DNA from 3 places in the Bacillus sp. FG16 genome. Region 2 is predicted to be linked to each of the others. Evidence: predicted binding sites of a transcription regulator. Region 2 holds the regulator's gene; each other region holds the start of a gene.

Region 1 (8,515 bases), on a different contig from region 2:
CCTCATCTGACCAAGCGTATTCAATTACCTCACTCTTACCTTTTCCTTTACTTACTTTGTATAAAGGAGGAAGTGCGATAAACACTTTACCAGCTTCGATAAGTGGCTTCATATATCTGTAGAAGAACGTTAATAACAATACTTGAATATGAGCTCCATCCGTATCGGCATCGGTCATAATTACAACTTTATCGTAGTTAATATCTTCAACATCAAATTCATTTCCTACACCGCCGCCAATCGCATAAATGATTGTATTAATCTCTTCATTTTTAAAGATATCAGCAAGCTTTGCTTTCTCTGTATTAATTACTTTACCACGTAACGGTAATACGGCCTGGAAACGACGGTCTCGTCCTTGTTTCGCTGAACCACCGGCAGAGTCACCCTCTACTAAATACAATTCGTTTTTCTGAGGATTACGTGATTGTGCAGGTGTTAACTTCCCGCTTAACGTACCTTCTGATTTTTTCTTCTTCTTACCACTACGTGCTTCTTCTCTCGCTTTACGAGCAGCCTCACGTGCTTGCGCTGCTTTAACTGCCTTTCTCACAAGAAGTGTAGCTACATCCGGGTTTTCCTCTAAAAAGTAAGCTAAATGCTCTGATACAATGGCATCAATAGAAGAACGAGCTTCACTTGTACCAAGTTTCCCCTTCGTTTGTCCTTCAAACTGAAGTACTTCTTCTGGTACACGTACAGAAACGATAGCTGCTACACCTTCACGAATATCTGTACCTTCTAAATTTTTATCTTTTTCTTTTAATAATGAAACTTTACGAGCATACTCATTGAACACACGCGTCATTGCTGTTTTAAATCCAGCTTCGTGTGTTCCACCATCTTTTGTACGTACGTTATTTACAAACGAAAGAATATTTTCTGAGTAACCATCATTAAACTGGAATGCTAGTTCTGCTTCAATCCCGTTTTGTTCACCAGTGAAGTATACAACCGGGTGAATTGAATCTTTTTCTTCGTTTAAATATGAAACGAAAGCTTCAATTCCTGTTTCATAATGAAATACATCCTCTAAATCATTACGTTCGTCTTTTATCGAGATTTTCATTCCTTTTAATAAGAATGCAGATTCACGTAATCTCTCACATAATGTTTCATAATTATAATTTGTCGTGCTGAAAATCGTTGTATCTGGTTTGAAGTGCATTGTCGTACCAGACTCTTTTGTTTTCCCGATTTTCTCTAACGTCGTTGCAGGAACGCCACCATTTTCAAAGCGTTGTTCATAAATGCTACCATCACGTTTAATTGTTACTACTAACCATTCTGACAAGGCGTTTACAACTGATGCCCCAACACCGTGTAAACCACCACTCGTTTTATAGCCACCTTGACCAAACTTACCACCTGCATGAAGTACAGTTAAAATAACTTCAGGTGTAGGTTTCCCAAGTTTATGCATTCCCGTAGGCATTCCTCGCCCTTTATCTATAACGCTAATACTATTATCTTTATGTATTACGACTGAAATTTCGTCGCCAAATCCCGCTAACGCTTCGTCAACGGAGTTATCTACTATTTCATATACTAAATGATGCAATCCACGGCTATCCGTACTCCCGATATACATACCCGGGCGTTTTCGAACGGCTTCAAGTCCTTCTAACACTTGAATCGCATCTTCATTATATTGGAACTGATGCTTCGCCAAACTCCTTGCCCCTTTCCTAATCCAAAATCAGAACATATGTTTCTATTATAGAATAACGCCTCGACTATAGTTTTGGCAAGTTATCTTATCTCTTTTATATACCATCTTCAATAGAAAAATCCTTGTTTTCTCACAAGGATTCCTCTAGGCTACTATTTCAGAAAAATAATCGTTTGTCAACGAGAAATGGATATGTATTCCAAGATTACACATTCCAAACCTTTATTATGATCCAAATGATCAAGATCCAAAATGGGATTACAAATAACAATCCCCAAAAACAGCCTTTAAAAAATCTCATGATGAACACCTCGTTCATCGGCCCTACTTATCTATAATGAGGGCTGAATCAATCTTTCTACCTTTAAATCTATACTATTTTGTCATCGCATGTTCTACTTTAATACAACGATCCATTATTACAGTATAGTCTTTTTCTTTTAAAAATTTATATGTATCTTCATCTTGTACTCCTAATTGTGCCCAAAAAACATCTGCATCAATCTCTACAAATTCTTTTGCAACATCCATTAAAAACTCTGAGCGACGAAATACATTTACAATGTCAACGTGTTCCTTAATATCCTTTAGTGAAGAAACTGCCTTTTCTCCAAGCACCTCATCTACTGTTGGATTAACTGGAATAATGCGGTATCCAGCATCTTGCATTGCTTTTGAAACCATATACGATGTACGTTCTGGCTTATCTGATAATCCAACAACCGCAATTGTTTTGCTTTTCTTTAATACTTCACCAATTTCCGTACGAGTTGGGTTTTCAATTGTCATAATTAATCCCTCCTATTCCTTTAGTATAGCCGATAAAGAAAGTCTCTTTCAATATGAAAGAGACTTTCTTTTATTTCGATTATTGATTCTTTGTAGCTGAATTATCTGCTAAAGTAGCTGTTTTCGTCATTTTTTGACCGTTACGATAGAAAGTAACTTCTACTTTCTCGCCTACTTTTTTCTTCTCATATAAATATTTACGGAATTGAAGTGAGTTTTCTACTTTTTGATCATCTAATGCTACTACAATATCATATTGCTCTAAACCAGCTTTTTCTGCCGGTGATATTGGATAAATTTTACCTAATACAACACCATTAGTTACTTCTTTCGGTACTTTCAATTGATTGACTGCATAAGCTTGCACATCTTCTAACGAAACGACACCTACTCCAAGAGCTGGACGTTTTACTACTCCGTCTTTTTCAAGTGATTCAATAACTGGCTTTGCGATATTAATTGGAATAGCAAATCCAATTCCTTCAACTTCTTGTTGTGCAATTTTACTTGAATTAATCCCAATTATTTCACCGTTTTGGTTAAATAATGCACCACCACTATTACCAGGGTTAATCGCTGCATCAGTTTGAATAACTTGTGCTTGCCAATCTGGGCGTTTATCGCCATCAATATCAACTGGGATTTCGCGTTCTTTACTACTGATTATACCTTCCGTTACACTTCCGTCAAATCCAAGTGGGTTACCGATTGCAATTGCTTTTTCACCCGCACGGATTTTACTTGAGTCACCTAAAGTTGCAACTTTATTCACATTAGATCCGTCAATTTCAACAACAGCTAAATCTAACCAAGGATCTTTCCCTACTAACTTTGCATCTACCTTTTTACCATCACTTAGTTTTACAGCAAGTTTATTTGCTCCATCTACTACGTGGTTGTTTGTTACAATATATGCTTTATTTCCTGCTTTTTTATAAATAACACCTGATCCTGAACCAGCTTGTTGTTCTTGACCTGTCGGTTGCATCGCAAATGGATCAACACTTTGTTGCATATTAATAACACCTACAACAACATCTTTCGCCCCTTCAATCATACCAGGTAAATCAGTTTCATTTTTCGCTTTATTTACAACTGGAACTACAGTACCTTCTACTTTTGAATCCGAACTAAATGATGATACTGGCGCTCCATTATTTTGAGCCCATGGCATATATGGTGCTGCAAAACTAATCGAAACCGCTCCGACTACAGCCCCCACTAAACCTGTGAAGAAATAGCCTTTTTTACTACCTGATTTTCTCACTTCTCTCGTTTCACTATGCTCTTCATTTAAATTTGGTCCGTCGTAATATCCCATGTTTTATTTCCCCTCTCTGGTGAATTCGTATTTTCAGTATAGTCACGTTTTGTGTCCTTCTTGTGAACTCATCGTGAAATCCAATTAAAAAAATACTCCTATCTAACATTGTAGACAAGAAAAGTATTTTTTGTACATTCTACCTTCAAAAGAGAGTATCAAATCGCCATTTTCCTAGGCTAAATTACACAAATCGTTCTAGATTATTCTTCAAATTTATAACCAACTCGAATAACAGTACCGATATGCGTCGCTTTATCTCCCAGCTTATTTCGAAGTTTTTTAATATGGGTATCAACCGTTCGGTCATCACCGTAATAGTCATATCCCCATAACTGGTCTAATAAATGTTGACGTGATAACACGATTCCTTTGTTCTCCATTAAATAAACGAGAAGTTCAAATTCTTTATGTGTCAATATAATTTCTTCTCCATCTACTAAAACAGTTCTAGATAGACGATTCACTTCTATTCCAGCTAAAGACATAGCATTTTCTTCCGCTACTCCTACCGCACCATCCGCACGTTTCAATAACGTCTTCGCGCGAGCTACTAACACTTTCGGGCTAAATGGTTTCGTTACATACTCGTCTGCACCTAATTCGAAACCTAACAATGTATCATCCTCATCCGAACGTGCTGTCAACATAATAATTGGTACTGCTGATTCTTTTCTAATTCGTCTACAAACAGACCATCCATCTATTTCCGGTAACATAATATCTAACATAATTAAATCAATTTCATGCTCTGCAAATAACTCTAACGCTTTTTTTCCATCTTCTGCTTCGATTACTTCAAAGCCTTCATTACGAAAATAATCACTAACAATTTCACGTAGTCTTCTTTCATCTTCAACAAGCAATACTGTTTTATTCATATAATCTATCCCGCCTTTTTACTCTTTCAATCGAATAATACGTTGATTGGAGCTTCCGCGAAATGGAAGTGTTAAATCTTTTTTCTCAATTTCAAACCTTCCATCGACCAAAACATCCCCATAATGTAACAACTCTATCATATCATTATTTTGAGAACTCTGTATCTCTTCTAACGTATAACCTGTATACATCCATAGGTTTTTTTTCAAATCTTTCACGATCTTTGCTACCTTTTTTACTTCAGCAGCTTGAAAAAATGGATCTCCACCTGAAAATGTTACATCAGTTAATGGATTACTTGCAATCTCTTTCACAATTTCTTCTACTGTCATTTCCGTTCCGTTGCAAATATTCCACGATTTTGGATTATGGCAACCGACACAACGATGCGGACAGCCCGCAAAAAACACGACCGTCCGTAATCCTTCTCCATCTACTACACTATCATGAATAATATTCATCACTTTCATTTATGTTTCACCCGATCTATCTCTTCACTACGTTTCGCACTATTCCACTTCGACATATCTCCTACAAGATAGCCTGTTATGCGGCGAATTCTTTCTATATTAGCCTCATCTTCATTCCCGCAACTTGGACATTCATTTCCAATAACCCCGTGATAACTACAGCACTTACAACGGTCAACAGGATGATTAATTGAACCGTATCCAACACCATGTTCTGCCATGGCTTGTACAATTTGTTTTAATGCCTTTTTGTTATGCATTGCTGCTCCGTCTAGTTCAATATACGTAATGTGTCCTCCATTACATAGAGCATGGAACGGGCCTTCTAAACGGATTTTTTTTATCGCTTGAATGTTATAATAAACTGGAATATGGAATGAATTCGTATAGTAATTATGGTTCGTTATACCGCTAATCACGCCAAATTCTTCTCTATCTTTTTTCACAAACTTCCCTGACAATCCTTCCGCTGGAGTTGCAATTATCGAGAAATTCAGTTGATGTTCTTCTGTCGCTTTATCCATTCTATCTCTCATAAAGGAAATAATTTCATACCCAAGTTTCCATGATTCTTCATCTTCCCCATGATGCTTTCCTGTTAAAGCTACTAAACATTCCGCAAGACCGATAAAACCAATACTTAACGTCCCTTGTTTTAAAATCGAAGCTACGGAGTCTTCAGGCTGCAATGTTTCTCCACCACGCCATACACCTTGTGAATATAAAAACTGAAAATCTCTTGCTCGCTTCGTACATTGATACGCAAATCTTTCTAATAGCTGCTTAATTCCTAAATCTAAATAGTAGTTTAGCGCTTCAAAAAATGCTTCTTTTGAACCACTAATTAACGCTAATTTCACTAAATTAATAGACGTAAATGATAAATTCCCTCTACCAATCGCTGTTTCTTCTCCATGTATATTAGACATAACACGGGTACGACATCCCATGTAACATACTTCACTTTCTGGTCTTCCATCATAATGCACTGCATTAAACGGAGCATCTAAAAATGAAAAGTTAGGGAATAATCGCTCTGCAGTTGTCTCTAATGCTAATTCAAATAAATCGTAGTTCGGATCACTTTCTTCAAAATTCACACCTTTTTTCATCTTGAAAATTTGAATCGGAAAAATCGGTGTCTCTCCTTTACCAAGCCCAGCTTGTGTCGCTTTTAAAAGTTGTTTAATTAACAGTCTTCCTTCTTTTGATGTGTCTGTTCCGTAATTAATAGAAATAAACGGTACTTGTCCTCCGCCCCTACTATGCATACTATTCGAATTATGAACGAAAGCCTCACACGCTTGATACGTATCATTTTCCGTTTCTTTCCACGCGAATTCTTCTATTTGTTCTTTCGTAAGCGGATATGATTGTAATCGTTTTTTATGTCTCTCAATTGTTTTTCGTACATAAGGTGCTAAATCAATATCAAAGAGTGCAAACGATTGACCACCATGCTGCATATTTTGATTCGCTTGAAAAATAATAGACGAAAGAGCCAATGCACTTTTAATGTCTTGCGGTTGTCTCATATGTCCATGTCCAGTATGAAAACCGTTAGCAAGCATTTGCGCTAACGGAATTTGCGAACAAGTCGTCGTTCCTGTCGTATAAAAATCTAAATCATGTGGATATAATATATTTTCATTTATCGCTTTTTTCACTTGATCTGACAATAAATTCTCAACAGCATAATATTTTGCACTCTCAGATGCGAACGTTCCCATTACGCCCATTGGAGAGCGGCCGTCTACATTTGCATTTTCTTGCATTAAATCTTGTTCATTGCCGTGGACTATCGTCTCAAACACTTTCATTAATTCTTCTCCACGTGTAATATTTCGTAACATTTATAACCCTCCACCAATATGTTGTTGTCTTGTGATTAAAATGTTACTACATATAGTCTTACTGTTTCTGTGAGAAATGTAACATTACTGTGAAATTTTTTTCACGAAATAATGAATTTTTCATTTACAAAAAAGAAATGTGCTCTTTACAAATGTATGGTACAATATACGGGAAAAACTCTTTTTACCCTTTATCAACACATTTGAATAAAGGAGACTGAACTTATGATTACTACATATCTTTTATTTATCGTTGCCTACTTACTTGGCTCGATTCCATTTGCACTAGTTGTTGGAAAAATTGGCTACGGAATCGATATTCGTGAGCACGGGAGCGGTAATCTAGGCGGAACAAACACATTCCGCACATTAGGGAAAAAAGCAGGTTTTACCGTTACAATTGCTGACATTTTAAAAGGGACATTAGCAACAAGTCTACCAATGATTTTCGGATTAGATATTCACCCACTATGGTTCGGGTTAGCGGCTGTTCTTGGACATGTCTACCCAATCTTCGCGAAATTCCGCGGTGGTAAAGCAGTTGCAACTTCTGCTGGGGTGCTATTATGCTATTCACCAGTTGTTTTTGCAATATTAGCTGTTGTATTTTTCACCCTTTTATTTACAACAAGATACGTATCACTTTCTTCTATGGTAACAGCAGTTGTTGCTGTTATTGCATCCATTGTTAGCGGGGATAAAATCTTCATTATTGCGATGTGTTTATTAGCAGGTATGGTTATTTATAAACACCGTGCAAATATCAGACGAATTATAAATAAAACTGAGCCTAAAGCAAACTTTTCAAAAAAGCAAAAATAAGATCGTAACCCACATAACGCAAAAAGAAAACGTGAAGCATATTAATAGCGTCTTTTTGCGTTATTTTTTATACTAAAGAAAAAGCAACATAATTTGGAGGAACTATACATGAATCTTTCCGTAACAAAAGAAGCAGCACAATGGTATAAAACTGAATTAAACTTACAATCAAATGAAACACTACGCTTTTTCGTACAATACGGTGGTTGCAGTACTGTGCAAAAAGGACTTTCTTTAGGTATTCGTAAAGATGATCCTGCACATCCTGCTGTTCAAATTCAAGAAGAAGGTATTAATTTCTTTATTGAAGGCGATGATGAATGGTTCTTCGATGGACATAATTTATCTGTTACACTTAACGAAGGTGACGACTTCCCACAATTTAATTATGAAAAATAAAAAAACGTGGCTTCTGCCACGCTTTTTTATTTTTTCTTAATTTCCTCATATTTCGCATACCACTCAGGATATAACTTTTTAAATGATACAGGGCGGAACCCTTCTTTTTTCGCACAAATATTCGTCGTGCTTGCAGTAATACAAAGTTCACCATCACCATTATATATTTCATATCCATATACAACGCGAAGTGGGCTCACAGTATCTACCCATGTTTTTACGATTGCTTTTTCTCCGTAACGCATCGCTTTACGGTATGAAATTTGTAAATCTAACACAGGAGAAATAATTCCTTCTTTCTCCATTT
Region 2 (8,515 bases):
CAAAATGAAAATGGTTGCTACTTTATTCAGAAGGATATTGCTCTTGCATCGGATGCTTTTAAAGCATGGCTTGCAAATGGAGAAATGAGAAAGCATACATTTGATGCGAAGCGAGCGATCGTTGCACTTAAATGGAATGGGATAGATATTCAAGGGATTGATTTTGATTTATTAATCGCTGCTTATTTACTTGATCCAGCCGATACGGATAAAGATTTCCGTACTGTAGCGAAAATGAAAGAAACACATGCTGTGAAATCTGATGAAGAAGTTTACGGAAAAGGTGCAAAACGAGCTGTTCCAGAGTTAGATGTAGTAGCGGAGCATGTAGCTCGTAAAGTGCATGTATTATATGATGTAAAGCAAACATTCGTTGAAGAGTTAGAGAAGAATGAGCAATATGAACTGTTTACAGAGTTAGAATTGCCACTTGCGCGTGTATTAGCTGATATGGAAGTAAAAGGTGTAAAAGTTGATACGGAGCGTCTTCGTAATATGGGAGAAGAACTTGCAGGTAGATTAAAGGAAATGGAACAGGAAATTTATAAGCTTGCGGGAACAGAATTTAATATTAATTCACCGAAGCAGCTTGGTGTAATTCTGTTTGAGAACTTAAACTTACCGGTTATTAAAAAGACGAAAACAGGTTATTCTACGTCAGCCGATGTATTAGAAAAGCTTATGGATCGCCATGAGATTATTCCAAACATTTTACATTATCGTCAATTAGGGAAACTAAATTCAACTTATATTGAAGGTTTACTGAAAGTTGTACATGAAGATTCATCTAAAATTCATACTCGCTTTAATCAAGTATTAACGCAAACAGGTCGATTAAGTTCAACGGATCCGAACTTGCAAAATATCCCGATTCGATTAGAAGAAGGAAGAAAGATTCGTCAGGCATTTGTTCCATCAGAAGAAGGTTGGATTATGTATGCGGCTGACTATTCACAAATCGAACTGCGTGTATTAGCTCATATTGCAAATGATAAAGGGTTAGTTGATGCATTCCAGCATGACATGGATATTCATACGAAAACAGCTATGGATGTATTTGGCGTTGAAAAAGATGAAGTAACTTCAAATATGAGGCGACAAGCGAAAGCTGTTAACTTCGGAATTGTGTATGGTATTAGTGATTATGGTCTTTCACAAAACTTAGGAATTACAAGAAAAGCAGCAGCGGAATTTATTGAAAAGTATTTAGAAAGTTTCCCTGGTGTACAAGAATACATGGAGGACATCGTAAAAGATGCGAAACAAAAAGGATATGTGGCTACATTATTAAATCGTCGTCGTTATATTCCAGAAATTACGAGTCGTAATTTCAATTTACGTAGCTTCGCTGAGCGTACAGCGATGAATACACCAATTCAAGGTACTGCAGCAGATATTATTAAAAAAGCGATGATTATTATGGCAGATCGTTTAGAAGAAGAAGGATTACAAGCGCGTCTTCTTCTGCAAGTACACGATGAATTAATATTTGAAGCACCAAAAGAAGAAATTGAAAAATTAGAGAAGCTTGTACCTGAAGTAATGGAGCATGCAATTGAACTCGCAGTTCCGCTGAAAGTTGATTATTCTTACGGTCCAACTTGGTACGACGCAAAATAAGGAAGTGATGAAATGCCTGAATTACCAGAGGTTGAAAACGTCAGACGGACACTTGAAAATCTTGTAACAGGAAAAACGATTGAAGATGTCATTGTTACTTATCCAAAAATAGTGAAACGACCAGATGATGCAGAAATCTTTAAAGAAATGCTAAAAGGCGAGAAGATTGAAAATATAAAGCGAAGAGGAAAGTTTTTGCTTCTATATGTAACAAATTATGTTATTGTTTCACATTTGCGTATGGAAGGTAAGTTTTTACTACATCAAGAGGATGAGCCGATTGATAAACATACGCACGTCCGTTTCTTATTTACAGATGGAACTGAATTACATTATAAAGATGTGAGAAAGTTTGGTACGATGCATCTCTTTAAGAAAGGTGAAGAGATGAACCAAATGCCTCTTGCTGACTTAGGTCCGGAGCCGTTTGATGCTGAATTGACACCGCAGTATTTACAAGAAAGATTGAAAAAGACAAATCGTAAAATAAAAGTTGTGCTATTGGACCAGCGTCTTTTAGTAGGGCTTGGAAATATATATGTTGATGAAGTCTTATTCCGTTCTCGAATTCATCCGGAACGAGAAGCTTCGTCTTTAACAGTAGAAGAAATTGAGCGGATTTATGAGGCTACCGTTACAACGCTAGGCGAAGCAGTAAAACGTGGCGGAAGTACAATTCGGACGTATATCAACTCACAAGGGCAAATTGGTTCGTTCCAAGAACTCCTAAATGTATACGGAAAAAAAGGAGAACCGTGTGTAACTTGCGGTACGATATTAGAAAAAACAGTTGTTGGCGGAAGAGGAACGCATTACTGCCCAATTTGTCAGCCAAGAATATAGAAAAGAGATAACATCGGATAGGCATTTGTCATATACATACAGCAGAGCTATGTATAAGGGAGGAGCTTACCGATGTACCTTTATTTATCTCTTATTTTATTAGCTTTTACATTAAGCTTAGATAGCTGTAGTGTAGGGCTAACATATGGTTTAAGAAGCGTAAGAATTCCACTAAGATCAATTATAATTATCGGAATGTGTTCAGCGGCTGTTATGCTTGTTTCAATGGGAATTGGACATATGATCGCGAAAGTATTTTCACCTGTTATCGCAACGCGTATCGGTGGGCTTGTTCTTATTGGAATAGGGATTTGGGTATTATATCAATTTTTTCGAAGTGAGAAAAAAGAAGAATCGAAGCAAGAGGAGAAGGTCTGGAAATTAGAGATTGCCTCGCTAGGGCTAGTGATTCAAATTTTACGGAAACCGACTGTTGCAGATTTTGATAAATCAGGCACCATTTCTGCAGGAGAAGCATTACTTCTTGGTATAGCTCTTTCTGTAGATTCATTTGGTGCCGGAATTGGTGCATCTTTATTAGGGTATGCACCCGCTATGATGGCGATATTAGTTGCAGTTATGAGTTCTTTGTTTTTATTTATTGGAATGAAACTTGGAACGGTTTTATCAAATATGAAGTGGTTACAAAAATTCACATTCCTGCCTGGAGTATTACTCATCATTATTGGAATTTGGAAAATGTAAGTATGGGCGTGGAACATTAGTTTCGCGCCTTTTATTATGAGGAGGATTATTATGACAGTAGTAATTGGATTAACGGGAGGCATTGCAAGCGGAAAAAGTACGGTATCAGAAATGTTTCGTGAACTGAGCATACCAGTTATTGATGCAGATATTATTGCAAGAGAAGTTGTAGAGCAAGGAAAACCAGCATATAACAAAATAGTAGAAGTGTTTGGAGCGGAAGTGATACAACAAGATGGGGAACTGGATCGTCCAAAATTGGGAAGCATCGTTTTCTATAATGAAGAAAAACGATTGCAGTTAAATAAAATTGTGCATCCTGCAGTGCGTGAGGAAATGAATAGACAAAAGGAAATGTACATAAAAGAAGGTATGCAAGCGATTGTGTTAGATATTCCTCTCTTATTTGAAAGCAAATTAACAAGTCTCGTTGACCGCATTTTAGTTGTAGCAGTTACGCCTGATACACAATTAGAACGTTTGATGAAACGAAATGGTTTTTCGGAAGAAGAAGCGACAGCTCGTATTCAATCTCAAATGCCGTTAGCAGAAAAAGTGAAAAATGCAGATGAAGTGATAAATAATGATGGCACAATTATGGGAACGAAAACACAATTGCAGGTAATTTTAAAGAAGTGGAACATTATTGACTAAAAAATTGTGAAATTAATGAAAATGCTTAGTGACATATCCCCTTTTTGTGTTATACTATTATTGGGATTGGAGATAAATAGTATAACGCATTCAAGGGGGATAACATATTATGACTCGTGTGGCAATTAATGGATTTGGACGTATTGGGAGAATGGTATTTCGTCAAGCAATAAAAGAAAGCGCATTCGAAATTGTAGCAATCAATGCAAGCTATCCATCTGAAACGTTAGCACACTTAATTAAATATGATACAGTTCATGGCAAGTTTGACGGAACAGTAGAAGCATTTGAAGATCACTTATTAGTTGATGGAAAAATGATTCGCCTTTTAAACAACCGCGATCCAAAGGAATTGCCTTGGACAGATTTAGGTGTTGAAGTTGTAATTGAAGCAACTGGTAAATTTAATTCGAAAGAAAAAGCAATTCTTCACGTTGAAGCTGGAGCGAAAAAAGTTATTTTAACAGCGCCTGGTAAAAATGAAGATGTAACAATTGTAGTTGGTGTGAACGAAGACCAATTAGATATTACAAAACATACTGTTATTTCAAATGCATCTTGTACAACAAACTGTTTAGCGCCTGTTGTTAAGGTGTTAGATGAGCAGTTCGGAATTGAAAACGGTTTAATGACGACAGTTCACGCTTATACAAATGACCAAAAAAATATTGATAACCCACATAAAGATTTAAGAAGAGCACGTGCTTGCGGACAATCAATTATTCCGACAACGACAGGTGCTGCGAAAGCGCTAGCAAAAGTTCTTCCGCATTTAAACGGAAAACTTCATGGTATGGCACTTCGTGTACCAACGCCAAACGTGTCTCTTGTTGACTTAGTAGTAGACGTAAAACGTGATGTAACAGTTGAAGCTATTAACGATGCATTCAAAACTGTTGCAAACGGTGCGTTAAAAGGTATTGTAGAATTCAGCGAAGAGCCTTTAGTATCTATCGACTTTAATACAAATACACACTCAGCTATTATTGATGGTTTATCTACAATGGTAATGGGTGATCGTAAAGTGAAAGTACTTGCTTGGTATGATAACGAGTGGGGCTACTCTCGTCGTGTTGTAGATCTTGTAACGTTAGTTGTTGAAGAGTTAGCGAAACAAGAAAATGTGCAACACATTTAAGTGAATGAGGGAGAGGGCAAGGCAATATTTGCCCTCTTTTTTTATTTTTTTCTGAAAAGGAAAAAAATTATATAAGTATATTTTAAAAAGTGGACATACCACGAAACGTTGTGATTACTGCATTTGTGAATCGTTTATTTTTTTTAGGGAAAAGTAAAGAGGAAAATATGACAGAAAATCGAAAAAACTGTTGTTGCAAAATGAAAATAAACAAAGTATACTAACACTCGTAAACTTAAGAGCTGAGGTACGTAGTCACTACTTAAAGGGTTAGGACCTCTCTGGACTAACTTTCCCCCGTGGTAGTGGAGCAAGCCAAATTGCAAATTAGTTTTCAATTCGAACAGTTAGAATAAATTTACAAGGGGGAACTGTAGAATGGATACTATGGATACGATGGGTCGTCACGTGATCGCTGAACTTTGGGATTGCGATTTCGACAAGCTTAATGACATGCCGTATATTGAACAATTATTTGTGGATGCAGCACTAAGAGCTGGTGCTGAAGTGCGTGAGGTTGCTTTCCATAAATTTGCACCACAAGGTGTAAGTGGAGTAGTAATTATCTCAGAATCACATTTAACAATTCATAGCTTTCCGGAGCACGGTTACGCAAGTATTGATGTTTATACTTGTGGGGATCGTATTGATCCAAATGTTGCTGCAGAATATATTGCAGAAGGTTTAAACGCGAAAACGCGTGAGAGCATCGAGCTTCCTCGAGGCACTGGTAGCTTCGAAATTAAGCAGAGAGAAACAAAAGCTCTTTAAAAAAGAACATAATTGATTTAAAATGTAAAGAGGTGTATAATGCACCTCTTTTTTAGTTTATAAAAAAGGGAAAATATAACGTACTTGTTAGTTGAATAAATTGGACTCTTGCAAATGAGGTAGTGCCCTATATACCATCTTATTTTTAAGTATGAGATGATAAAGTGATGCGCTGAAACTTAAAGTGGTAAGAGAGTTAGAATGAGTTATATAATATTGTATATATATTTTAGGTGAATTGAGTAGAGAAAAATAAAGAGTATAGTGTAAAGGAGTGAATGAATTGCGTTGTCCATCCTGTTCTCATAATGGTACAAGAGTGTTAGATTCGCGTCCGGTAGACGAGGGGCGCTCTATTCGAAGAAGAAGAGAGTGTGAAAGTTGTTTAAGTCGCTTTACGACCTTTGAAAGGGTAGAAGAGTCACCTCTTATCGTTGTTAAAAAAGAAGGCACAAGAGAAGAGTTTAATAAAGAAAAGATTTTACGCGGTTTAATTAAAGCGTGTGAAAAAAGACCAGTATCTTTAAGACAATTAGAAGAAGTAACACAAAGCGTGGAACGTGAACTGCGTAATTTAGGTATATCAGAAGTGAAAAGTGATATGATTGGTGAAATTGTTATGGAAGAACTTCGCGATATTGATGATGTTGCTTACGTACGCTTTGCTTCTGTATATCGTCAATTTAAAGATTTAAATGTATTTATTGAAGAATTAAAAGATATACTGCAAAAAGAAAGAGAGTAGAAGTTGTATTTTATTCTCTTTACATACCGTAAGTAATAGGATAAAAGAGCTAGAAGCGTAAGCTAATAGCTCTTTTTCACTAAGAATTTATATAATGAAGATAGAGCGAATGAAGTAGAGGATAGATTGGATGAGAGAAAGGAAAAGCAAGAATGGAAAAACAATCATGGATGGAGCTATTGCCGATTGATCGTTATAAAGTAAGTGCGAAAGGGCTACTGCATAATTACGACCGAAAAGTATTAACGATGTTGTATCAGCCGTTAATAGGTAGTAGAGCTTTTAGCTTATACATGACACTATGGGGGGAGCTAGAGCAAGGTCGTGTATTTGGAAAAGAGAATACACATCATTCCCTTATGGTGACTATGCAAATGCAACTTCCTGAAATATATGAGGAACGAGTAAAGTTAGAGGCAATTGGGCTTTTGAAGGTATATATTAAGAAAGAAAAAGATATTCGAATGTTCATATATGAATTGCAACCACCTTTATCTCCGAAGCAGTTTTTTGATGATATTGTTTTAAGTATCTTTTTATACAATCGATTGAGTCGGACAAAATATAATCAAGTAAAGCAATATTTCTTAGAAGAAGAATTTGATTTTGCTTCTTATGAAAATGTTACGCGCTCTTTCAATGATGTGTTTGGTTCGTTTAATCCAGGACAGCTTGAGCATGCGCAAGAAGACCTTCGTATTCCAAAAACGACAACTATGCCAAGTAACGAGAAGGGAGACGCTCCGAAAGTTTGGAATGATTTCTTTGATTTCTCTTTATTTGTAGATGGATTGTCCGCTCTTGTTCCTAAAAAGGCGATTACAGATCAAGTAAGAGACTGCGTTATAACACTTGCTTACGTGTATGGTGTAGATGTGTTATCGATGCAAAATATCGTTCTTGGTGCGGTGACAGAGATGCAAACAATTGATATGGAAAGGCTTAGAAAAGGAGCGCGCGATTGGTATCAATTTGAAAATGGTCAAGCATTACCGGTACTAAGTGAAAGAGTACAGCCTCATGCTGCACGTACGATGAAAGAGAAAGAGCCTTCATCACAAGAGGAGATGCTAATAAAGCAGCTAGAGGAAATCTCGCCAAAACAACTATTGAAAGAGATTTCTGGTGGTGCAGAGGCAACGAAAGCGGACTTGCAAATTGTTGAAGATGTCATGATTAATCAAAAATTGACACCAGGAGTTGTGAATGTACTTATTTATTACGTTATGCTACGCTCAGATATGAAACTTGCGAAAACGTATGTTGAGAAGATTGCTGGGCATTGGGCACGTAAAAAGGTCGGCACAGTAGCGGACGCGATGGCGTTAGCGAAAGAAGAGAATCGTCAATATCAAGAGTGGGCTGAGACGAAGAAAAAAGGCCGTACGGCGAAGAAAACGGTACGAAAAGAAATGGTGCCAGATTGGCTTAAGGAAGAAGAGCCGAAAGAACAAGAGAAAGAAACAGCGAAGAAAGATGTAAGTGTAGAAAAAGATGCAAGTACGCTAGAAGATGAACGAAAACGATTAGAAGAAGTGTTAAAAAAATATAAGCGTGATTAATAGAAGAGAATGAACGCTCTTTGAGGTGAGAAAATGGAGCATATTCAAAATTCATTTACAAAATTAATGGAAAATGAAAACTTTAAAAATAGATATGAAGTATTAAAGGCAGAAGTAATGGCGCATCCGCGTGTGAAAGAATTTATAGACGAACATAAAGGTGAAGTAACGACTTCTATGATTGAGCGCAGTCTTGTGAAGTTATATGAATATATTGGACAAAGTGTAGGTTGCGTAGATTGTCCGGATTTGGGTGCATGTAAAAATATGCTGCAAGGGTATGAGCCAAAGCTTGTTATTCAAGGGAAAATGATTGATATTCAATACGATCGCTGCGTTAGAAAAGTAGCATATGACGAGAGAAAGAAATATGAAAAACTCGTTCAAAGTGTATATATGCCAACGGATATTTTACAGGCAACTATGGAAAACTTAGACCCTTCTGATTTAAATGCACGTATCGATGCGATTGGTGCA
Region 3 (8,515 bases), on a different contig from region 2:
AACGATTTAATTAAATTAATGGATCCACGTTACATTGAGGTATGGGGGAAATTTACACCACGTGGTGGTATTTCAATTGATCCATACTGCAACTACGGTCGCCCAGGGACAAAGTATGAACAAATGGCTGACTACCGCATGATGAACCACGATCTATATCCGGAAACAATTGATAATCGTTAATAGAAAGAAAGGGCCTGTATAGTATACAGGCCCTTTCTTTCTATTATATTATGCATTTTGATTAACGACAGTATAGTTTTTATGACTTACAACTGTAAGAGGTTCCATATCTAGTTCTCTAAAATTCTTCATAATTGTTATATCAACAATAACAGAGTTTTGATTTACTTTTTGAACACGGCCTTGCATTCCACCTTTAAATTCGATGATATCTCCAGTTTCTGCGATCTGCATAAGCAACTCTCCTTGTTACAGTTTTCCCAAAAAAAGAATAAATTTGGGTTTTTTTATTTCCTCCTATTTTGAACCATATTTCCTACTTTGTAAATGTTTCCAAAGTAAAAATTCGAAAAATATTCACTTTTTGTAAGAAAATATGTAGAAAATCCATGTTATTTGAAAAAAATAGCAAAAATGCGGGAATCTTTATATCGAGGTATAATGAAAAAGTAGAATAACCTGCTGAAGTGGGAGAAATTAGAGGCGGTAAAATGATGTTTGAATTTGTGGGGAGTGTTATAGCTTTAATGTTATTTTTATTTTCTTATATGCATTTAAAAAAGATTCGTCAATATGATACGAGTACATATTTTGATGGGATGGATAGTATCCATGCTTCGATAACACATGATAGTGGTGGGGAGATGTAAAAGGTATATGACTTTCTTTTCTTGCGTGGTATGATGTTTAGAACTAGTGCATAATAGAGTTCGTAAGTGATGAATGGAGAGTGAAAAGAATGAAGATTTCTTTTATTCGTCATGGTTGTTTAGGTCTTATAAGAGAACCGATGACAATTAATTCATTTCACGAATGGATGAAACAGTATGATTCCGAGTCAATGATACAAAAAGCTAAAATGCCGATAGAAACAATAGAGGCAATTGAAGCAGCGAAATTTGTCTTAACAAGTGATCAAAGGCGTGCTGTACAATCAGCAGCTGAATTAACGGATTCTTTATCTTTTATGCAAAACTCTCTTTTTAGAGAAGCTGAAGTTCCTTCATACTTTTTTGCTCCGAAGTGGTTGAAATGCACAATTAAGGTATGGATGTTCATTGGACGCACATTATGGATACTTGGCTACCATAAAGATGTTGAGTCTTATAAGGAAGTAAGAGAGAGGGCAAGGCAAGCGGCTTACCTGTTACATCGTTATGCTCTCGTACATGGAAGTATTGCTCTTGTAGGTCATAATTATTTTAATTCGATGATTGGAACGGAGCTGAGGGCAATGGGATGGTCTGGTTCTCCTATTTTGCATAGAAAGCCATGGGGATGTACAACATATACGTTTCACGAGGCGATGGATGGAAATATATTAAATACGAATTTAACATAAAAGCACACGATTTATATAAATCGTGTGCTTTCTTTTTAAGATATAGAAATTTTGACGTTTAATGGTTTTACGAGATGAGCATAAGGTTCGCCTACTAGCATAACAATTTCATCTTTTTTATAACCTAACTTTTCGTATAGTGAATAGGCGCGTGTGTTTTCTAAATTAACAAGTAAAGCGATTTTTTCATGCCCTTTTTCAGTTGCATAGATTTCGGCAGCTTCAATTAATTTAGAACCAATACCTTTTCCACCGTGTGCACTTGAAACTGATAATGTATCAATGTAATACTCATCAAGCTCAGCTTCTTTTTCTAACGTAATCGATTCATCTTTATGTAATTCTCTTAAGTGATGTACAATTGGTGCGTCAAGCTGTGTTGCTTCACTACCGTGATAAGCGACAATAATTCCAACTGCACTCTCGTCTTGTTCATAAATAAAACAGTTTTCGTAGCTCAGACGGTTATTTTCTTTTGAGAACCATGTCTCAAGTCCTAGTAATACTTCTGCTTCAACTGTGCTACCTGTGATTTTTTCAGCAATTTCATGCAGAGCATTATACAATAAAGGAGCTATTGCCATTGCATCTGTCTTTTTTGCTTTCCGAATCATAGTATCCCTCCTAGTTCTATTTGTATATTGTAGCATAGTGGTATGGAACTTTGCATAATTGAATGCCGAAATGTTTGATATAGAGAAGTAGCTATGTTAGTATATGATATTTAGTGGACATATAGTAAAACGATATTGTTTGCGAAATAACGAAAATAAAATCATGGCATAACAACGAGATAAAGTGAAATGTTAATCAGTAAGATTTTTTGTTCATTCCACGACTGATTAGTAGTCAGCACCAATCGGATTACCCGCAAATAGCGGGATAATTTTACAGTTGTTGACCTATAGAATATACGATAGAATAAAATATTGCAGAGAGGTGAAATACATGGATAAAGAATTAGCAAATACAATTTTAGATCAGCTGAAAAATGGTGAAATAACGGAGTATGTTGTTACGAAAGATGTATTTTATACGTTCAGAGAAGTTGTTGTAAATAGAGAAGACTTTAAGCATTTCATTGGTAACGCACAGCGAGGCGGGCAAGTGATTTATACATATTCAGAAACGCCACGTTCATAAAGGGGAATTTTGATCAGCAGGGCATCCTTCACTAATTAGTAGCCTTCACCAACCGGACGTTTAATGTGGGATAAATAAAAGATAAAGGAGAGGGGAATTATGGGCGATTTTAAACAAAGCATTTTACCACATTGGGATTATATGTGGAAAGATAGAGCCGGCAATAGATTTATGGGAATGGTTATGTATCCAGAGAAACGAAAATGTTCAGCAAAAATGCTTCAGAAAATAAAAAGAGCATATGAAGAAGCGATAGAAATTAAAGTAACTGTACAAGTTCAACATACATATCAGTACGTAGAAGGAATGATTGTATACTTTGATGAAGAGGCTCCTGTATGTACAATGCTTGATAAAGATGAAAATCCACATCACATATTTGTAAAAGATATTTTGCGTATTGAGCACTCTGAATAAACTTTTCATAAATAAATTGAAGTTCCATAATAATAATCTTTTTCTATAATAGTTATCTTTTAGTATGTAACGAAAAACGAAAGTATATGTATAATATATTTAATAAGGTAAATTTGATAAATGTAATCGTTTTTTAGAGCAGATTATAGTTTCATATCTGTTCTTTTTTGCGTGATGCTGGAGAAATATATTTCTCCAGCATCTACCGTTTTATGACAAAATATATTGTTAACTTTTTTAAAAATAAGGTTAAATTCGTTGACAACTTTTTTGAAAAGCACTTTATTGACATGAGTTTTAGAATGTTGTTTCATAGTCATTGTATTGAAAAAAAACGGCTATCATGTCGAAAAGTAAAATTTAAAAAAAGAAAGAATTTATACATATATCTTGTGTCTTATTTTGAAACGTAATACAATATATAGAGAAATCAAGAACAACATATAGAGAATATAGATTTGAGAGGGAGGGTCGGAAATGTTAGTTGCATATGATTCTATGACAGGAAACGTGAAGCGTTTCATTCACAAATTAAATATGCCGGCCGTTCAAATTGATGAAGATCTAGTAATAGATGAAGACTTTATTCTTATTACGTATACAACAGGTTTTGGCAATGTACCAGAACGTGTTTTAGACTTTTTAGAGCGCAATAATGAAAAATTAAAAGGCGTATCTGCAAGCGGCAATCGTAACTGGGGAGACATGTTCGGTGCAAGTGCTGACAAGATTTCTACTAAATATGAAGTGCCTATTGTATCAAAATTTGAGTTATCTGGAACAAATAACGATGTAGAATATTTTAAGGAAAGGGTGCGGGAGATTGCGACACATTGAACTGAATAATGAAATCACGCAAATGCAGGACGGTTTTTATCAGCTTCATAAAGATAAAGAGGCATTAGAAGTCTTTATGGAAGAAGCTAGAGAGAATACCGTTCCTTTTAATAGCGTGGCAGAGCGAATGGAGTATATGAAAGAACATGATTACTATTACAACGTTCTGGACGAGTATAGCTTGGAGGAAGTAGAGGAAGTATATAACATCGCTTATGGTGAAAACTTCGAGTTCCAATCTTATATGGCAGCATCTAAGTTCTACAAAGATTATGCGTTAAAAACGAATGATCAAAAACAATACTTAGAAAGCTATGAAGATCGTGTAGCAATTGTTTCATTATACTTAGGACGCGGTGATGTTTCGAAAGCAAGACAATTCGCAAGCATGATTGTAAAACAAAACTACCAACCAGCGACACCAACCTTTTTAAATGCGGGAAGAAGCAGAAGAGGAGAAATGGTGTCTTGTTTCTTGTTAGAGATGGACGATAGCTTAAATTCAATCGGCTTTAACATTAATACTGCGATGCAATTATCGAAAATCGGCGGGGGAGTAGCTTTAAACTTATCTAAGCTACGCGCACGCGGTGAGCAAATTAAAGGTATTGACAACGCTGCAAGTGGCGTAGTACCTGTTATGAAGTTGCTTGAAGATTCGTTTTCATATGCGAATCAGCTTGGCCAACGAAAAGGTGCCGGTGCAGTATATTTAAACATTTTCCATTGGGATATTATTGAATTCCTTGATACAAAAAAAATAAATGCCGATGAGAAGAGCCGTATTCAGTCTCTATCAATCGGAATTATCGTTCCAAGTAAGTTCTTTGAGCTTGCTGAGAAAAACGAACCTTTCCATGTTTTCGCGCCTTATACGGTTTATAAAGAATATGGCAAGCATTTAGATGATATTGACATTGATGAAATGTATGATGAATTAATGAGCAATCCGAAAGTGAAGAAGAAGCCACTAGATATTAGTGCACGTGATATGCTTATTAAAATCGCTATGATTCAGCTTGAGTCTGGTTACCCATACTTAATGTTTAAATCAAATGCAAATAATCAACATCCATTGAAGGATATTGGAACTGTGAAGATGTCGAACTTATGTACAGAAATCTTCCAGCTTCAAGAAACTTCAGAAATAAATGATTACGGTACAGATGACATTATCCGTCGTGATATTAACTGTAACTTAGGATCGTTAAATATCGTAAACGTAATGGAAAATAAAGAAATTCGTGAAGCAGTTCATGCGGGAATGGAAGCTTTAACAGCTGTTTCTGATATGACGATTATTCCGAATGCACCAACTGTGAAAAAAGCAAATGACGAGCTTCATTCAGTTGGACTTGGAGCAATGAACTTACACGGATATTTAGCAAAAAATAAAATCGCTTATGAAAGTGCAGAAGCGAAAGAATTCGCTCGTACATTCTTTATGATGTTAAATTACTACTCTATTGAGAAAAGTATGGAAATCGCTACAGAAAAAGGCGAGACATTTAAAGACTTCGATAAATCTGATTATGCGAATGGCACATACTTTGAAAAGTATGAAACGACAGATTACAGCCCAGTAACTGAAAAAGTTCAGCAACTATTTGAAGGAATTCATATTCCAACAAAAGAAGATTGGACAAGTTTAAAAGAGCAAGTGCAAAAGAATGGTTTATACAACTCATATCGTCTTGCCATTGCTCCAACACAATCAATCAGTTACGTTCAAAATGCAACTTCAAGCGTAATGCCGATCGTAAGTCAAATCGAATCAAGAACATATGCGAACGCGACAACATATTATCCAATGCCGTATTTATCAAAAGATACGTTCTGGTACTATAAATCTTCTTACGATATGAATCAGTTTAAATTAATTGATTTAATCGCAGAAATTCAAGAACATATTGACCAAGGAATTAGTACAATTCTTTACGTTAATAGTGATATTTCAACACGTGAATTAGCACGTTACTACATCTATGCACATAAAAAAGGCTTAAAGAGTCTGTATTATACGAGAACACGTAAATTAAGCGTGGAAGAGTGTGTGGCTTGTACCGTTTAATATAAAAAGTGAGACATGATGAGCAGGGTTTTCTGAACCCTGCTCATGCTTAGTTATCATATTTAGAGAAGGGGCGATTTAATGCGTGCGGTAAACTGGAACAAAAAAGAAGATGATTTTAGTTTAATGTTTTGGAAGCAAAACATCGCTCAGTTTTGGACAGAAGAAGAAATTGCGGTTTCGTCTGACAAAAATACTTGGGTGCAATTATCGAAAGAAGAGCAAATTGCTTATAAGCGTGTATTAGGTGGTTTAACACTTTTAGATACGAAACAAGGTGGCGAAGGAATGCCACTTGTACTTGTTCATCTTGAAAATTTACAAGCTAAAAGTGTATTAGCTTTCATGGGAGCTATGGAAGAAGTACATGCGAAGAGTTACAGTCATATCTTTACAACGTTAGCTACTGAAGAAGAAATTGATGATATTTTTGACTGGGTAGACAATCATCCATTACTTGAGAAAAAGGCCGGTATTATTACTGGTTACTATCGTCGTTTGTTAAAGCCCGAAGTAACGAAAAAAGAGCTATATATGGCAATGGTAGCAAGTGTGTTCTTAGAAAGTTATTTATTCTATAGTGGATTCTTCTATCCGCTTTACTTAGCTGGTCAAGGAAAACTAACAGCAAGTGGTGAGATTATCAACTTGATAATTCGTGATGAGTCAATTCACGGCGTATTCGTCGGTATTTTAGCACAACAAATCTTCGCAGAACTTTCTGCAGAAGAGCAACAAGAAGTGCAAAAAGAAACACAAGAGTTATTAATGGAACTATATGAAATTGAAATGGCCTATACAGAAGAAATTTACACTTCTATCGGTCTTGTAGAAGATGTAAATCGTTTCGTTCGTTACAATGCGAATAAAGGGCTTATGAACTTAGGACTTGAGCCGAAGTTTGAAGAAGAAGAAATTAACCCAATCGTTTTAAATGGTTTACGTACAGATACGAAAAACCATGATTTCTTCTCTGTAAAAGGAAATGGTTACGTAAAAGCAACGAACGTTGAAAAGTTAGCTGACGATGACTTCGTGTTTAACTTTTAATATAGGATTATAAAGAAAAGCTGTCTTATTCATTGATAAGACAGCTTTTCTTTATAATTTTGTTTACATAACACTATTATTTCTATATAGCGATTTGTGTTTGGGAAGTTCTATCCGGTTAACGGATAGAACTTTTTGTAATTAAATGGGTATTTACAAACTTTTTGTATCAGTGTATTATTTAACTAGTACACCGATACAAAAGGAGGGAAGAAATGAAAATAGAGTTTTCTCCAAATATACCAATTTACATTCAGGTAATGGAATACATAAAAAAAGAGATCGTAACAGGACATTTATTGCCTGGTGATAAAATTCCCTCTGTCCGTGAATTAGCGAGTGAATTACAAGTGAATCCAAATACGATTCAGCGTACATTTCAAGAGCTAGAACGGGATGGAGTTGTTGTAACACGTAGAGGAATGGGACGGTATGTAACGAATGAAGGGGAGAAAATTATGGAGCTGCGAAAAGAGATGGCGAAAGAATTACTTCATTCTTTTATAGATGGAATGGACAATTTAGGTTTTTCAGAAGAAGAAATTCTTACAATTCTTCGTTCTTCATTACATGAAAAGAGGGAGGAGAGCCAATGACAGAGCTATTAAAAATAGAAAACTTATGGAAGAGATACGGATTAAAAGCAGTGATCCGTGAATTAAACATAGAGATTACGGAAGGGAAAATCGTTGGGCTTGTTGGAGATAACGGGAGCGGGAAAACGACGTTATTGAAAATGATTGCAGGCTTGCAACACTCTTCTGAAGGTAGTATCACAATAGATGGTAAAAAGGTAGGATTACAGACGAAAGAAATCGTTTCATTTATGTCCGATAAGCCAGTCTTTGATGATTGGATGACTGTAAAAGACGCTTTATTTTTCTACCGAGATTTTTATAAAGACTTCGATATTCAAAAAGCGGTAGATACGATTGCAGAATTTAAAATACCGTTAGAAGAAAAAATTACAGCATTGTCAAAAGGTATGATAGAGAAGCTGCAAATTATTTTAACATTTTCTCGAAAAGCGAAGCTATACGTACTGGATGAGCCATTGGGCGGGATAGATCTTGTTTCTAGAGAACATGTACTTGAGCTAATACTTAAATTTTATCGTGAAGATTGTACGCTACTTATATCGACTCATTTAATAAGAGAAATCGAAAATATATTCGATGAAGTAATCTTTTTGAAAGATGGAGAAATAATATTGCATGAAAATGTGGAAGAACTACGATTTCAAAAGGGTAAAGCAGTACATGAGCTGTTTAAGGAGGCCTATGAGAAATGAGTCAGCTTTTTCTTTATCTGTATAATTGTAATAAGAGAAAGATAGCCATTATTTACTTTGGTTTTATTACAGTTTCATTAATTCTTTTATTTAATATGAAAGGAGTTTCAGGAGTTAGAATTTCAGGTAGGCAAGATATAATAATTATTATATTCTTTATCGTACTAGGTATAAATGGATT

What was found. Region 2 encodes NrdR, which represses ribonucleotide reductase genes. Its sites were predicted from a motif close to AACACNATATATNGTGTT; they were not measured.
Region 1: a site for NrdR is predicted at 7,030-7,047, ahead of ACODS7_RS03895 (anaerobic ribonucleoside triphosphate reductase). Genes of this name have one in related genera too.
Region 3: a site for NrdR is predicted at 3,497-3,514, ahead of nrdI (class Ib ribonucleoside-diphosphate reductase assembly flavoprotein NrdI). Genes of this name have one in related genera too.

What each region holds. Positions count from the first base shown of each region.
Region 1 is NZ_JBMDKC010000006.1:15,115-23,629, forward strand. It holds gene parE (DNA topoisomerase IV subunit B) at 1-1,672, opposite strand, end outside; gene ACODS7_RS03875 (CoA-binding protein) at 2,048-2,461, opposite strand; gene ACODS7_RS03880 (S1C family serine protease) at 2,541-3,782, opposite strand; gene ACODS7_RS03885 (response regulator transcription factor) at 3,986-4,663, opposite strand; gene nrdG (anaerobic ribonucleoside-triphosphate reductase activating protein) at 4,682-5,134, opposite strand; gene ACODS7_RS03895 (anaerobic ribonucleoside triphosphate reductase) at 5,131-6,987, opposite strand; gene plsY (glycerol-3-phosphate 1-O-acyltransferase PlsY) at 7,213-7,809, shown strand; gene ACODS7_RS03905 (HesB/YadR/YfhF family protein) at 7,918-8,208, shown strand; gene ACODS7_RS03910 (acyl-CoA thioesterase) at 8,235-8,515, opposite strand, start outside.
Region 2 is NZ_JBMDKC010000016.1:63,819-72,333, forward strand. It holds gene polA (DNA polymerase I) at 1-1,620, shown strand, start outside; gene mutM (DNA-formamidopyrimidine glycosylase) at 1,633-2,463, shown strand; gene ytaF (sporulation membrane protein YtaF) at 2,536-3,168, shown strand; gene coaE (dephospho-CoA kinase) at 3,220-3,822, shown strand; gene ACODS7_RS08695 (glyceraldehyde-3-phosphate dehydrogenase) at 3,932-4,960, shown strand; gene speD (adenosylmethionine decarboxylase) at 5,348-5,731, shown strand; gene nrdR (transcriptional regulator NrdR) at 6,015-6,476, shown strand; gene ACODS7_RS08710 (replication initiation and membrane attachment family protein) at 6,629-8,038, shown strand; gene dnaI (primosomal protein DnaI) at 8,072-8,515, shown strand, end outside.
Region 3 is NZ_JBMDKC010000007.1:24,030-32,544, reverse strand. It holds gene queF (preQ(1) synthase) at 1-183, shown strand, start outside; gene ACODS7_RS04545 (YkvS family protein) at 232-417, opposite strand; gene ACODS7_RS04540 (hypothetical protein) at 678-833, shown strand; gene ACODS7_RS04535 (phosphoglycerate mutase) at 923-1,525, shown strand; gene ACODS7_RS04530 (GNAT family N-acetyltransferase) at 1,561-2,139, opposite strand; gene ACODS7_RS04525 (hypothetical protein) at 2,474-2,668, shown strand; gene ACODS7_RS04520 (hypothetical protein) at 2,768-3,085, shown strand; gene nrdI (class Ib ribonucleoside-diphosphate reductase assembly flavoprotein NrdI) at 3,563-3,922, shown strand; gene nrdE (class 1b ribonucleoside-diphosphate reductase subunit alpha) at 3,909-5,993, shown strand; gene nrdF (class 1b ribonucleoside-diphosphate reductase subunit beta) at 6,075-7,043, shown strand; gene ACODS7_RS04500 (GntR family transcriptional regulator) at 7,259-7,639, shown strand; gene ACODS7_RS04495 (ABC transporter ATP-binding protein) at 7,636-8,334, shown strand; gene ACODS7_RS04490 (hypothetical protein) at 8,331-8,515, shown strand, end outside.